4 regions of the Paenibacillus sp. J31P190 genome follow, and region 3 is predicted to be linked to each of the others. Evidence: riboswitches for the same ligand, from Rfam matches in the RefSeq annotation. Region 3 holds a riboswitch; each other region holds the start of a gene.
What was found. A riboswitch is a leader RNA that binds a small molecule or an ion and turns the genes downstream of it on or off. The one in region 3 is predicted to bind cyclic di-GMP.

Region 1 (3,151 bases), on a different contig from region 3:
CATCGTCCTCCCAAGTTTTATCATGTATGATTTTAATGCGTGAATCCCCTGTTAAATTTTCACTAGTATTCTTCGTGACCCCAGAAATATGCGCGTTTTGCCTTAAATCCAGCTATACAAAAAAAAAGAAAAGTACCCTTGATAGAAAGAAGCTTCTAATCAAGAGCACTTTTCATTGTAAACAATGTAAAGTGACATCCATTGGTATACATGTGGTTTCCTCTTAAGATAAATCAAAAGAGAACACCGCCCGACAAAACTATTCGGTTTGTTTAAGAATAATGTTCGTTATTGCCCATTGCGTCGGCGGATCATAGTCCCTTAATACCGCATCCATGGATAAGCCAAGTTCTTGCTCCAGCCTGTCCCGGATTCTCTTCTTGTATATAGAGGACATATAAAAATCGACTTCGTGTTTGAGCGTTGGCGCCTCGCCTTCCAATGCGGTTGAACGCGGAGAACGGCGATGCTTGGCATGAAAAGTAATAATGTTCTGATCAATGGAAACCTTCAGCAGTGTTGTGCCAAACCCGAACAACTCTTTGGAGATTTCGTTATAGAGGTGACACAGCTTCTTCTTGTATTCATTAGAATCTAGTTGTGGCATGGAATCACCTTCAAGATCAATTATCAATCCTTATGCATGTAAATCTAACTTAATAATACATAGGATTTCAGAATTAATCAAGAGAATCGTTCGTCTTTCTCACTGAAATCGGGCATAATTTACCTACATCACATCTAAATGATCCAATTTCCCGAATGTCTTACAAATTTTGCTTGATATTAGTGACGAATACACGTTAAAAAATCTCGGGCAGCATAAATCTAACTTGGTTAACACAATCAAGGGCTGCTTAAAGATCACCTTTAATACTAGTACTTTATTCCTACTAAAAAGAGTGCTATAATTTAACAAATGAATAGTAATTCTTCTGCTATACGATAAGAGCAAAGCTAATGAAAATTAGTGACGCAAAGCTAAAGGAGCTAAGGCGAAATACTTCGCTATGCTTGCCAGTTACCGAAGGAAGGGACATATCTACAACTCCCCTTATTCTTCTAATAAGGGGAGTTTTCCTTATGTAACGAATTATGGCAGCCATCTATTACAGTAAAAAGCTAGGTAGAAAGTCCCCCTGAAAGGTGATAATTAAAATGGCGAGACTAATGGTTGTAGATGATTCTATCTTTATGCGATTGATGATTAAGAACATCCTCTTAGAATTAGGGCATGAAATTGTAGCCGAAGCCTCGAATGGACTTGAGGCAATCTCTCTTTTTTTACAGCATTCACCTGACATGATTACGTTGGATATAACAATGCCCGAGATGGATGGAATTACTGCATTAAAGGAAATAAAAAGTTACAACAACGATTCAAAGATAATAATGGTATCGGCAATGGGGCAACAATCCTTTGTTATTGAAGCCATTACCCTTGGCGCAAGAGATTTTATTGTGAAGCCTTTTGATAAAGAGAGGGTAGCAGAAGCTGTAAAAAAGGTACTGAATACGTGAATGCCCACAGAGCTCTCCACCTAATGCCTCTCCAATCCACTTTTCAGACCCACGCATTAGAAAAAAACCTTAGCAAATCACAAAACTGAAACAGTTAGGCGGAATTTCCCATGCATTTACGATCTAAAGAAAGAGTAATCACATATTTTAGCCGTGATTATGTATTTCGATACGGATTCATTCTAACTCTACTAATGATGACGGTTTTACATGTATTTATTTTTCCAGAGTTTGATATATATGCTTTCTATCTTCTATCTGTTATATTCTTGGGCATCGGATTTTCGAAAAAACCGCTGGTCTTTCTAATCATTCTTTGTACTATGGTAGTTTTGTTGAGGTCCTATGTAGAATTCAAACAATTCCCTCCGATGGATTCTTTCATTTCTCTCTGGTGTGTGTATGTGATCATGACCCTTATTGCGGCAAGGATGGAAAATAATTATCAGAACAAGAGAAAAGTCACTTTTGACTTGATCTCAGCTCTAACGAAATCCTTAGATTCCAGAGATACATACACAGCGAGACATTCTGAGAAAGTAGCTAGTTATGCTTTAAAAATCGCTAAAGAGATGAAACTTTCAAGCGAGCAATGTGATGCCATTTATGTTGGCGGATTACTTCATGATATAGGTAAAATCGGTGTACCCGAATATATACTTTCAAATACAGGACGATTATCGGATGAGGATTTCAAAGTTATTCAAAAACACCCGGTCATCGGCTATGAAACAATTAAACATATAACTGAATTCAACAAAAACGGAATATTGGATATTGTTCTATATCATCATGAAAAATATGATGGAACAGGGTACCCACAAGGTTTAAAAGGCGAAGAAATCCCTTTATACGCTCGCATCATGGCTATTGCAGATTCTTATGATGCCATGACATCTACACGTGTTTATAGGGAACCTCTGAATAAAGAATTAGCTATTAACGAAATAAGCAAAAATAGAGGTTTACATTTCGATTCACATATAGCTGATCTCTTTATAGGGATATTAAATAGGGAAAAATAAGATTGGTGCAATCCTAAAAAATGGGCTGTTTCAATATGAAAACCAGAATTTGCTGAGGGGGAACGTCGATGTGCTATTTGGACGAAAACCCCCAGAAATCATGAGGAAGAGGAACGTCGATGCGTTATTTCGCTGTTTTTTGCCTCCGGATCATTCATTTTGATCAAATAACGCACTAACGTTCCGCTAAATAAAGTTCGGGTGACTTTCCTTTGGAGTCGAAGAAAACAAAAAAATGAGAAGGCATAACCTTGCCTTCTCATTTTTTTGTTTTCTGTGCTCCTAACTGAATTCATTTACATTTGAGACAGTATCTTTTATAAATTTAATCCAAATCTCTTTAATTCAACAAAAATACGTTCCAATCTCTTTCCTTTTTCCGTTAACGTATATTCAACACGAGGGGGAACTTCGGGAAACACTTTCCTTTCCAATACCCCGTGTTCCTCTAGTACCTTAAGACGGAGCGAGAGCGTTTTTGGACTAATGCCATCCATTGATTTCAACAAGTCGCTGAATCGCAGTGTACCTTCGATAAGAAGGTCCCGAATGATTAAAAAGGTCCATTTAGTCCCAATCACGTCAAGTGTTTTGGCAATGGGACA
Region 2 (3,151 bases), on a different contig from region 3:
GTAAGATGCTTCCGAAAATAAAGGAGGCCATATCGTAATGAATATGAGGAACAGTTTACAAGTTTAATTGAGGAGCGAATTCTTTGCTGGCTTGAACCTGTTGGTAAATGGGACAGCAAATTAACTAATCAAATATTTGATGAATATTTTAACGGGTAAGGCTGTTGCAAAACGTGAGAGTTCTTGTATAGATCCTTGAACTTAGAAACAGATTATTAATAATTCATTGGAGAAATTATTGTCGAGCCGTAGACCTTGGAGACTTAGTGATTTTTTTGGAAAAATAACTTATTGACATAAAAGGAGATACTTATCATGAAAACAACTAAAAAACTTCTTTCCACATATAATCTAGGAAATCTTACCTTGAAAAACCGAGTAGTAGTTGCCCCGATGACTCGCGTTTCTGCCGAAAAGAATGGAAATGCAACCGATAGAATGGCCCGATATTATGAAAGCTATGCTGCGGGTGGATTTGGTCTTGTGATTACCGAAGGAACATACACAGATGAAGAATACAGTCAAGGATTTTATTTTCAACCAGGAATCGCAAATGTTGAGCATGTCGGAGCATGGAAACAAGTAACTGAAGCTGTTCATGCTAAGGGTGGTAAAATTATATTGCAAATTGCCCATACTGGTGCTCTCAATATGGGTAATATTTATAAAAATGGGTCAGTGGCTCCTTCGGCTGTAAAGCCTTTAGGTGAGCAATCACCAGCATTTGGAGGTGAAGGCGAGTATGTAACGCCGAAGGAACTTACACTAGAAGAAATCAAAGCTATCATAGCCAGTTTTGCGGAAGCAGCTTTAAGAGCTGAACAAGCAGGGTTCGACGGGGTAGAGATTCACGGGGCAAGCGGTTATTTATTGGACGAATTTTTGACAGATTTCACAAATCTACGTCAAGATGAATATGGCGGATCAACTGAGAACCGTGTGCGTATAATCGCCGAAGTTATTAGAGCCGTCAAGGAGAAAGTTGGTCAACATTTTGTTGTCGGCGTTCGAATATCGCAGGCTAAATCCAATTACTTTGCGCACAAGTGGGCGAACGGTGAAGAAGACGCCCGAATCATTTTCGAAGCCATTGGCGCAGAAAAGCCCGATTATATCCACACCGTTGAATATAATGCCCATTTACCGGCCTTCGGGGATAGCGGTTCAACACTAGCTGAATTAGCAAAAAAATATGGAGATACGACTGTTATTGCTAATGGGCAACTGGATCAGCCAGAGGATGCCGAAAGGGCGCTGGAGGCAGGTTCAGATTTGATTTCACTAGGAAAAGCCGCACTAGCTAATCATGACTGGGTGTTCAAAGCAGAGAATGGTCTTCCGATGGAATCATCTTTAGAAAATATTTTGGGTCCTACACCTAATCTAAAGGACGAAGAATTGTATGGGTATGCGAAGTAAAGAATATCCCTATTGAAGAACAATAACGAGACTAATATGAGGATTTTTACAAAATAGATTTCTTGAAAATTAGATAAAGGCGAAACTGGCCGAAAGGCAGTGACACAAAGCCACAGATCTTCTCACTGTTCAAGTTTGACCGCCGGGTTACCCAAAATAACAAAAACACGGCCTATGGGTCGTGTTTTTGTTATTTGGAGAACTGGAGGGGAATAAGATATCAAAGCAGAATTTCAGTCGAAATTGCCCGTGATGGCTGGTAAAGGGAATATAAAAATTGTGCTAGTTGATAGGATCCGGAATGGTGCCGTCGCATAACCATGCTTGACGTATATCGAGCGGTTGATGTAGTGAATGAGGGGCACTTGTTTCAGATTCAAAAAAATTGCTGCCTTTTTTAAATTATATTGTAACTGTAACGGTTTCAGTTACGACTCGATAAAATAAATTAGATAATACCTGGGGGTGCGTAATGAAATTTGGCTTTATTGGAGCAGGAGTCGTTGCTCAAACGCTTGCGAAGCATCTGTTGCTGCACGGCCACGAAGTCATGCTGAGTAATAGCCGTGGTCCCGAAACGTTGTCGGAGCTGGTAAGTTCGCTCGGTGCTGGCGCGAAATCTGGAACGCCGTCAGAAGCAGCTGATCAGGACTACGTCATTTTGAGCGTAATGTGGTCGCAAGTTCCTGCAGCTTTGTCTATGGTTCCTGATTGGACAGGCCGCGTTCTTATTGATGCTACCAACCGTTTTGACAATATGGATTCCCTTGGTGACTTGTCAGAAGTGAATTCCAGTGAAATCGTAGCGCAATATGCTCCGGGCGCTCGTGTAATCAAAGCTTTCAACACAGTTCCGATGCAATGGATTCAGGATTATACGGAAAAGAAGCCGAAGACGGTCCTTTTCGTATCTGGAGACGACAGCCCGACAAAACAAGTTTTCCAAGAAATCTGGGAGGGATTTGGTTTTGCATGCATTGATCTTGGATCCTTAAGCCAAGGCGGTAGTCTTCAGCAAATAGGCGGTCCTCTCGCTGGGTTGAATTTAAATCTCTTGGAGAAATTCAGTGTTTGAAGCAACATTTAAGGGGTGATACGCTAACGCAACTGCAAACTTCTACTTGTCATCGCTAACCATGCATCCTTAAATGCAAGCTTGAATTGAAAGGGCTTCGGTCGATCATAGGTTCATAAAAGGTACGAAAAGAAAATTCCAGTTTCGTTGTTTTGCCCCTTTGCTGATTGATTTCTTCTTAGGTTGAGTCAAAGCGATCAACAGCGGAGAATTTTCGGAGATATCCGGAGATCTTGAACGTCTGATTGGCCGAAAACCAATGATAAAAAATGAAAATAAAGGGATGGAAATAGAAGATTCGTTTACTTTCCAATCCCTGTAGTCAAGGAGAATGAGATATGACACGCATAGGAAAACGCATCATCCAGTATCGCTTCGGCGATCCTAAAGAGGTTCTTCAGGTGGAGTCCGCAACTTTTGACCAACCACTTGCCGAAGGCGATGTGCTGGTCAGGATCACAAGGAGCGTGATTCATCCAGGTGATCTCCAGCTGATTGCCGCAAAGTCCGATTCGTCGGAAAAGCTGCCCGAAGGTCGGTTGCCTGGCCTCGAGGCGGCAGGAGTCATCGAGGATGCCGCGCCGGGTGCACTGGATGGAACAGGTTTGACGATGGGCATGCGCGTGGCGTTCTTCTACCCGGGAGCATGGCAGAGCT
Region 3 (3,151 bases):
GTCCAAACGGTCGAATCTCTCTTCCCACATGCGGCGGAAAGAGTCTAGCCATCCATCCATTTCTTTGAGCGACTGAAACTGCAGCTTATAGATTCTTTTATTCGCGGCGGGTTGTACCTCGACAAGTTCTGCATCACTCAGCACGCGGAGATGCTTGGATACTTGTGGCTGCTGAAGCTCAAGCCGATCCGCTATTTCCCCGACAGTAAGGGGGCTGTCACGCAAAAGCTCGACAATGTGCAAGCTGTTTGGCTCGGCTAGAGCGCTAAAAGTCTTATTCATACACATAATATACTCCGAATGGAATATTCCTGTCAAGGAATATTAATGGATGGATACAATCGTAATTTGTTGAAAAGCAAAAAGACTGCCTCACCGGCAGTCTTTTTGCTTTTCACATTTATAGTTTAAACCAAGATTCGTTACGTATACTGCTTTATGCTTTCTTAGTTTGTTTTTTAGCGCTTGGTTCACCTTGGTTTGCGTTCTCGATCTATTAAAATATGAAAAAATGATTAAGAGACGTATATAAATCTTCGAATTGGACGAATCTAGTAGCTATAACTCTACTATTTTTTAAGAGGAGGAACTACTATGTTTCGTAAAATTCTTTATGCTACTTTGATGCTGCCTTTGCTGCTTTGTTTGTGGCAGGTGCAGCCCGCCTATTCGTACCCTGAAAGTGAAGATGGGGGGGAATTACCTCCTACGTATAGTATGGCAAGAAATGCAGGCCCTGTAGAAGCAACAGCTCAAGCTGAACTAGCTCAGCCTAGGACGCAGTATCAAGTGGACCGAGGCGATACGCTGTTCAAAATTGCACGTGATTTTGGCGTAACCGTAGATGATCTTATCAACTCTAACAATATTCAAAATCCGAATCAGCTAACGATTGGTCAAAGTTTAACGATTCCAAAGAATGAATCAGAGATTGGTTTACCAAATGGTCAAAAGAAAATTATCAAAAAAGTGTTGAACACAACCCTTACAGCTTATACGGCGGGCTTTGAATCAACAGGCAAAAAGGCTTCCCATCCCATGTATGGCATCACATTTAGCGGTCTTAAAGCCAAAGAAGGACGCACGATCGCAGTGGATCCTGCTGTAATCCCTTTAGGATCTACGGTGTTTATTGAAGGTATCGGCATTCGTAAAGCGGAGGATATTGGTTCGGCTATTCGCGGTTCGAGAATTGACGTGTTCATGAATGATTTGAATGAGGCTCAGGATTTTGGCGTGAAAAAGAACGTGAAAGTCTATTTGCTAGATAGAGAGAATGTTTAAATGATTTGCCAGAGTTTAGGGTCAACCGGAACATCCGGTTGGCCTTTTTGTGTGAAAGCACACACTTTGTGTGTAAATTTCCTCTTTTTTGTAGAAAAGTGTTGAATTTTGAAATAACGTGGATTAATATGGAAAACAGTCAGTTCTAAATAACTAGATCGAATGAGTAAAAATACCTAAAAACCAAGCGATAATGAACAAAGGCAAATCCATCGAAAGGTGGAGACGCAAAGCCACGGGTCTAAGCCATGAGTCACACTTCATGGGATGATAGCCGGGTTACCTTTAGGGGCTTGGTTTTTTATTGTCTAAAAAAGCTTTCTATAGGAATGGAGCTGGAGAAATGATCAAAACACATTTTAAAAAAATGGTATTAGGCTGCTTAATGGCCATGTTGCTCTCAACTCTAGGAGAGGGGAATACAGCTTTAGCTAACCAGACGGTGACGGTTATGGATACACAAACTTCTCATCCTGCCCCTGTACGTAAATCTAATAATAATTCATTCATTTCAGGCGATGACCTGGTTTGGATTGGTAGTGATGCAACGAATTTGTATCAAATATTCTACCGTAATTTGGACACGGGGGAAACGAAACAGCTGACCGACACGAAAACAAACAAAACTGATCTATGGGCAGGAGGCGATTATGCAGTTTATTTCGCCGATAGGCGTGAAGTGGTGCTGCATAACCTCCGTACGGGTGAGTCGGAGTCGATTATAAACCATACTATGGTTGAAAACCTCACGACAGACGGGCGATATGCAGCTTATATGAATAAGACGGACAGCTACATATATGTTTACGATTTAGAGTCGAAACAAACGAAACAGTTAGTTAAAGGGCGTTATCCGCAGGTCGCGGACGGGAAAATCATCATGCAGGATGAGAAAGGAAGTTTGCTGTTATATGACTGCGCTTCAGGCACAACGAGGACGATAAAGGATCCAGTAGATGGATATATTATCAATTTTAAGTTCAACGGAAAAGTGGTCGTCTGGACGCAACAAGTTAACGAACACACAGTTCAAGTCAGAATGATGAATGTGGATGAGCTGAATGCGGTACCTACTGTATTAGCCCAAAAGAAAATGGATAAAAACACTTCCTGGCCTACGATGCTTGCCATTAGCAGCAATCTCATCGTCTGGAGGCAAGCATCGGAGGATGGAGGGAAAAGTGAGATTGCTGCTGGAGAGCTTACATACGGGGAATCAATCGTTATCGCGAACGAAACCACAGAGTCTAAGCTGATCGGAATTTACAATGATCAAGTCGCACTTCAGGGCAATGACGGAAATATTTTGCTGAGTTCGCTGCAAGTAAGCGGTACACCCACGGCGAAGAAAGAAACTCTTGCGTCCGCTGTACCAGATGTCAAGCAAAGGCCACAAGCTGCTGAATTTGATACACGGTTTTATAAAGAAGGGCTTACATACAAAGAACTTAGACAAGGAAATTCTCAAGTAGAGGGTCATCCTGCATCCTCGGATAAAAGTGTGAGCTTGGACGTGCCGCCATATGCATTCGAGGATACTTTAGGCAAAATTAAGCTGGCACCAGCGGAAGACAAGAATTTGGAACTCACAAAGGCGATGCAGAGCGGACAGATGATGGTCAGCTTGCCGTGGAATATCGATTTTCCGGATCAAACGGTGTTAGAAATCCAGCTTAATATGTCTTATATGGAGAGCAGAGTACCGCATAAATTTCGGGATAAGCTTGGCATTTTCCGACTGGAGTCTGACTCATGGATTTATATGGGGGGGCTATTGGGGGACAATTCAAATGTGATTCATACAGCAATTGAGAAACCGGGAATCTATGCAATCTTTCTACACGACATTGCCGATGTTCCTCTGCGC
Region 4 (3,151 bases), on a different contig from region 3:
AGAAGCTGAGGAATCCTCTTTTCGATACCTTCTCAACCAAACAAAACCGTCAGTTCCTATGATCGAGGAGACCACATCGAACTAACGGTTTCTATATCTCTTATAGGATGCCATCGATGACCTCACGATTCTCATAAATTGGCTGATACGGCTTCTTCGAAAAACGGTTGGCATAAGCCGAAGCTACATAACAATCCGGTTTAATAACAGGAACCATGCCGACGGATTCCACTCTCCTTACCATCTCTTGGACGAATTTAGCCGTCCGGTTCTTATTCTCATCGTCACCTGCATCGATATGAATAAACATATCAAAGGAAGCACCTTGATACAGATGTGGAAGAAGGATGTTTTCCATATCCTGTCGCTTAGACTCATCAAAATACATCGCAATCTCTTCACTCAGAGCAGTTTCCATCGAAAGTTTTTCTCTAATCGAATGCAGGGCCCGATGAACGATGACTTGACGATAACACGCCCACGCTCCTTTTCCTAACCGCTGGATAACTACACCAGTAATGAATTTCGTATGACCTTGGTGTACCTGACAATCCGTACCAATAATAAATTTGTAGGTTGCTACGGGGTCGTGACGCATGAAATGGAGAATGCGCTCGTGTACGGTATCTAGGTTTAATCCTCTTTCCGTTGTGTTCCGAAATTCCAGTGGATGGGTCGTCGTCAAAGGTTTCAAAGATAAGGTTCTTCCTTTCTTCTTAGAATGAGGAAGAAGCGGATGCTGAAGCTGCATCCGCCCCTATCTATAGTATATGGCAAATTTCCTCTGATCGAACCATCACTTAGCGTAAAACACGGCCGCCGTACAAAAATCGATTTTCCCATTGCTTCCCAGCGATCGTATCCATACGAACACCGCCGGATTCGATCGAATACGTATGCAGCATATTCCCATTTCCTAAATATAGTCCAACATGCGTGATCGGTTCTGTAAGAACGTTTACGTTATCATAATCTGATGCTTTACTCCCTTTGTAGCTGCTGAAGAACATCAGATCTCCACGTTTCAAGCTTGTCCACTCCTTACTAACAGGACCTAACGATTTAACATAGTTGCCTTGTGCTTGTGAATCGCTAGGTACGGATAATCGTAGAGCATCCCAGAACATCGTTTGAATGAAATCCGAGCAATCGAAGGTCGTGGTATCGTTGCGTTCCGAACCAAATTCATAAGGAGTGCCTAAGTAAACTTTACCAGCTGCAATAACGGCTTCAATTTCTTCGGCGAGAGGCAGATTGGGTTTGATGACGGAGAAATCAGTGCTTATGTATTTACTATTTGTGCTTATATAACCGCTAATTCCATTGGCATCTTGGATTTGGTACCAACTATCGTTGACTTTTTCTTTAACAAGGACGTCTTCCCCTTTACTAAGCATCCGAATAACCTTGGAGCCGGGTTCGGAAGCTGGAAGTGTGCGAAAGTTTACGCCATAAATGATTTCCGCATTGCTAATTATTTTTATGTATTTGCTATTCGTCGAAACATAACCGCTTACACCCTGCGCATCTTTGATTTTATACCAATTCGTCGTTGCAAAGTCCGTGACGGTGACAATTTCGTTTGTTTTCAATAAACGTATAACATTACTTGAAGTACTAGCTTGATCTCTGAAACTTACCCCCGAAACAATTTGGGCCTTCGTCGTTATCCCCTCATCTGCCTGAATAGCTGCCGGGACTACAAGAGTAAGCGCTAAAACTAGCATACCAAGAACTATCGTCCATTTTCTCATCGTCATACCTCCATAGGTTGATATCGCTCTAGCTGTATTTGAGTTACGTAAAAACCGAACTGACGAAATGGATACTTTGAACCTGACACCTCCTCTTCATCGTAAAAAGGATGACCCGTATGCCTCAACTGGGTCATCCTCTTCTTGTAGAAGGGTCCCATCGCATTCGACAGCTGGCTAGCACTCTGCCTTAGGCACGAGAGCCCCTGTAGCTTTGCGTCCCAAGCTTTCGCTCGGTTTGCCATTTCGTTGTGATGTTAATTTTTTCATTCGCATCCTTATTATAGTTTGAGCGGGTCCTTCACGAATATAGGCGAAAGGTTGCGTTTGTTGTCGAAATCATAGTGGCTGGGTACCTATTGACGCTATGGTTTATTTTTCCGGTTTACGGACTTCCGGTTTTCGTGTAAGAGGCCAAAACACTTGCAAATTAGGGTCATTTTTCAACTTCACATTGCAGAGCTTCATTTCCCCTTCCTCAAGCTCAGTCACATGCCAAGCATCCGTCTCCATTCCCCCAATGCTGTGTAGAAAAGCAGGAAACTGCTGCTCAGCCTCTTCTAAATCCGGCCAAAATTTAACGCCATAATAGGCTAAACCGTAGTGATTGACTTGTGTACATGTGAAAATCTGTTGCGATATTTTGTGCTGCAGTACATAGGGCATCTTTCATTCCTCCGATAAAAAGGCACGTTCACCATCATGGTGAATGTGCCTTCATTTTTATGATGACGACTTATAAATAAGCATTCTCATGCTTAGCTTTTAACATATTCCAACGACGTTCAACTTCCGTTTCGAACGATTTCAGGGAACCCTCATATTCAGGCTTCGTCATATGCTTCGTTTTCCCCATCGTCTTGAGCCAATCCGACAGTGGAATCTTCTTGCTCTTATCCTCCGGATTATACGTGATGGACGTAACCCCGTGCTCTACTTCATAGAGCGGGAAGAAGCAGGAATCTACCGCAGCTCCGACGATATTGGAGCCTTCCTGGTCATCCGACAACCAGTTGAGTGGACAAGCAATGAGAATTTTCCCATATACCAATCCTTCATTTTGGGCGTACCATTGTGCTTTCGCGGCTTTCTTCACAAGATCCTGCGGATACGCTTCCGACCCCGTAAATACATACGGAATATGGGTAGCAGCCATAATTTGGGCTGTATCCTTGTGATGGAACACTTTACCACCCTGATGCTTCCCAACGTTCGAAGTCGATGTGCGATGACCCATTGGCGTCGAGTAAGACAACTGCGCACCTGTATTCATGTATCCCTCGTTATCGTACTCGAGGATAATCATTTTATGATTGCGCAAAGCCGCTCCGATCGCCGGCCCCATCCCAATATCCATTCCGCCGTCACCAGTGATCATCACGAAGGTGAAATCGTCC

Region 1: another riboswitch for cyclic di-GMP. It lies ahead of AC58U0_RS11225 (response regulator); the one in region 3 lies ahead of AC58U0_RS27805 (stalk domain-containing protein).
Region 2: another riboswitch for cyclic di-GMP. It lies ahead of AC58U0_RS23470 (NADPH-dependent F420 reductase); the one in region 3 lies ahead of AC58U0_RS27805 (stalk domain-containing protein).
Region 4: another riboswitch for cyclic di-GMP. It lies ahead of AC58U0_RS13655 (C40 family peptidase); the one in region 3 lies ahead of AC58U0_RS27805 (stalk domain-containing protein).

What each region holds. Positions count from the first base shown of each region.
Region 1 covers NZ_JCAUAS010000004.1:361,709-364,859, reverse strand. Annotated here, with positions in the region: gene AC58U0_RS11230 (hypothetical protein) at 260-607, opposite strand; cyclic di-GMP riboswitch class I at 941-1,029, shown strand; gene AC58U0_RS11225 (response regulator) at 1,159-1,521, shown strand; gene AC58U0_RS11220 (HD-GYP domain-containing protein) at 1,632-2,546, shown strand; gene AC58U0_RS11215 (winged helix-turn-helix transcriptional regulator) at 2,864-3,151, opposite strand, start outside.
Region 2 covers NZ_JCAUAS010000015.1:29,931-33,081, reverse strand. Annotated here, with positions in the region: gene AC58U0_RS23475 (oxidoreductase) at 316-1,419, shown strand; cyclic di-GMP riboswitch class I at 1,488-1,574, shown strand; gene AC58U0_RS23470 (NADPH-dependent F420 reductase) at 1,892-2,494, shown strand; gene AC58U0_RS23465 (alcohol dehydrogenase catalytic domain-containing protein) at 2,833-3,151, shown strand, end outside.
Region 3 covers NZ_JCAUAS010000020.1:123,109-126,259, reverse strand. Annotated here, with positions in the region: gene AC58U0_RS27815 (ArsR/SmtB family transcription factor) at 1-282, opposite strand, end outside; gene AC58U0_RS27810 (3D domain-containing protein) at 595-1,284, shown strand; cyclic di-GMP riboswitch class I at 1,477-1,571, shown strand; gene AC58U0_RS27805 (stalk domain-containing protein) at 1,628-3,151, shown strand, end outside.
Region 4 covers NZ_JCAUAS010000006.1:48,823-51,973, forward strand. Annotated here, with positions in the region: gene AC58U0_RS13650 (ribonuclease H-like YkuK family protein) at 101-694, opposite strand; gene AC58U0_RS13655 (C40 family peptidase) at 801-1,754, opposite strand; cyclic di-GMP riboswitch class I at 1,920-2,007, opposite strand; gene AC58U0_RS13660 (hypothetical protein) at 2,127-2,420, opposite strand; gene AC58U0_RS13665 (thiamine pyrophosphate-dependent enzyme) at 2,491-3,151, opposite strand, start outside.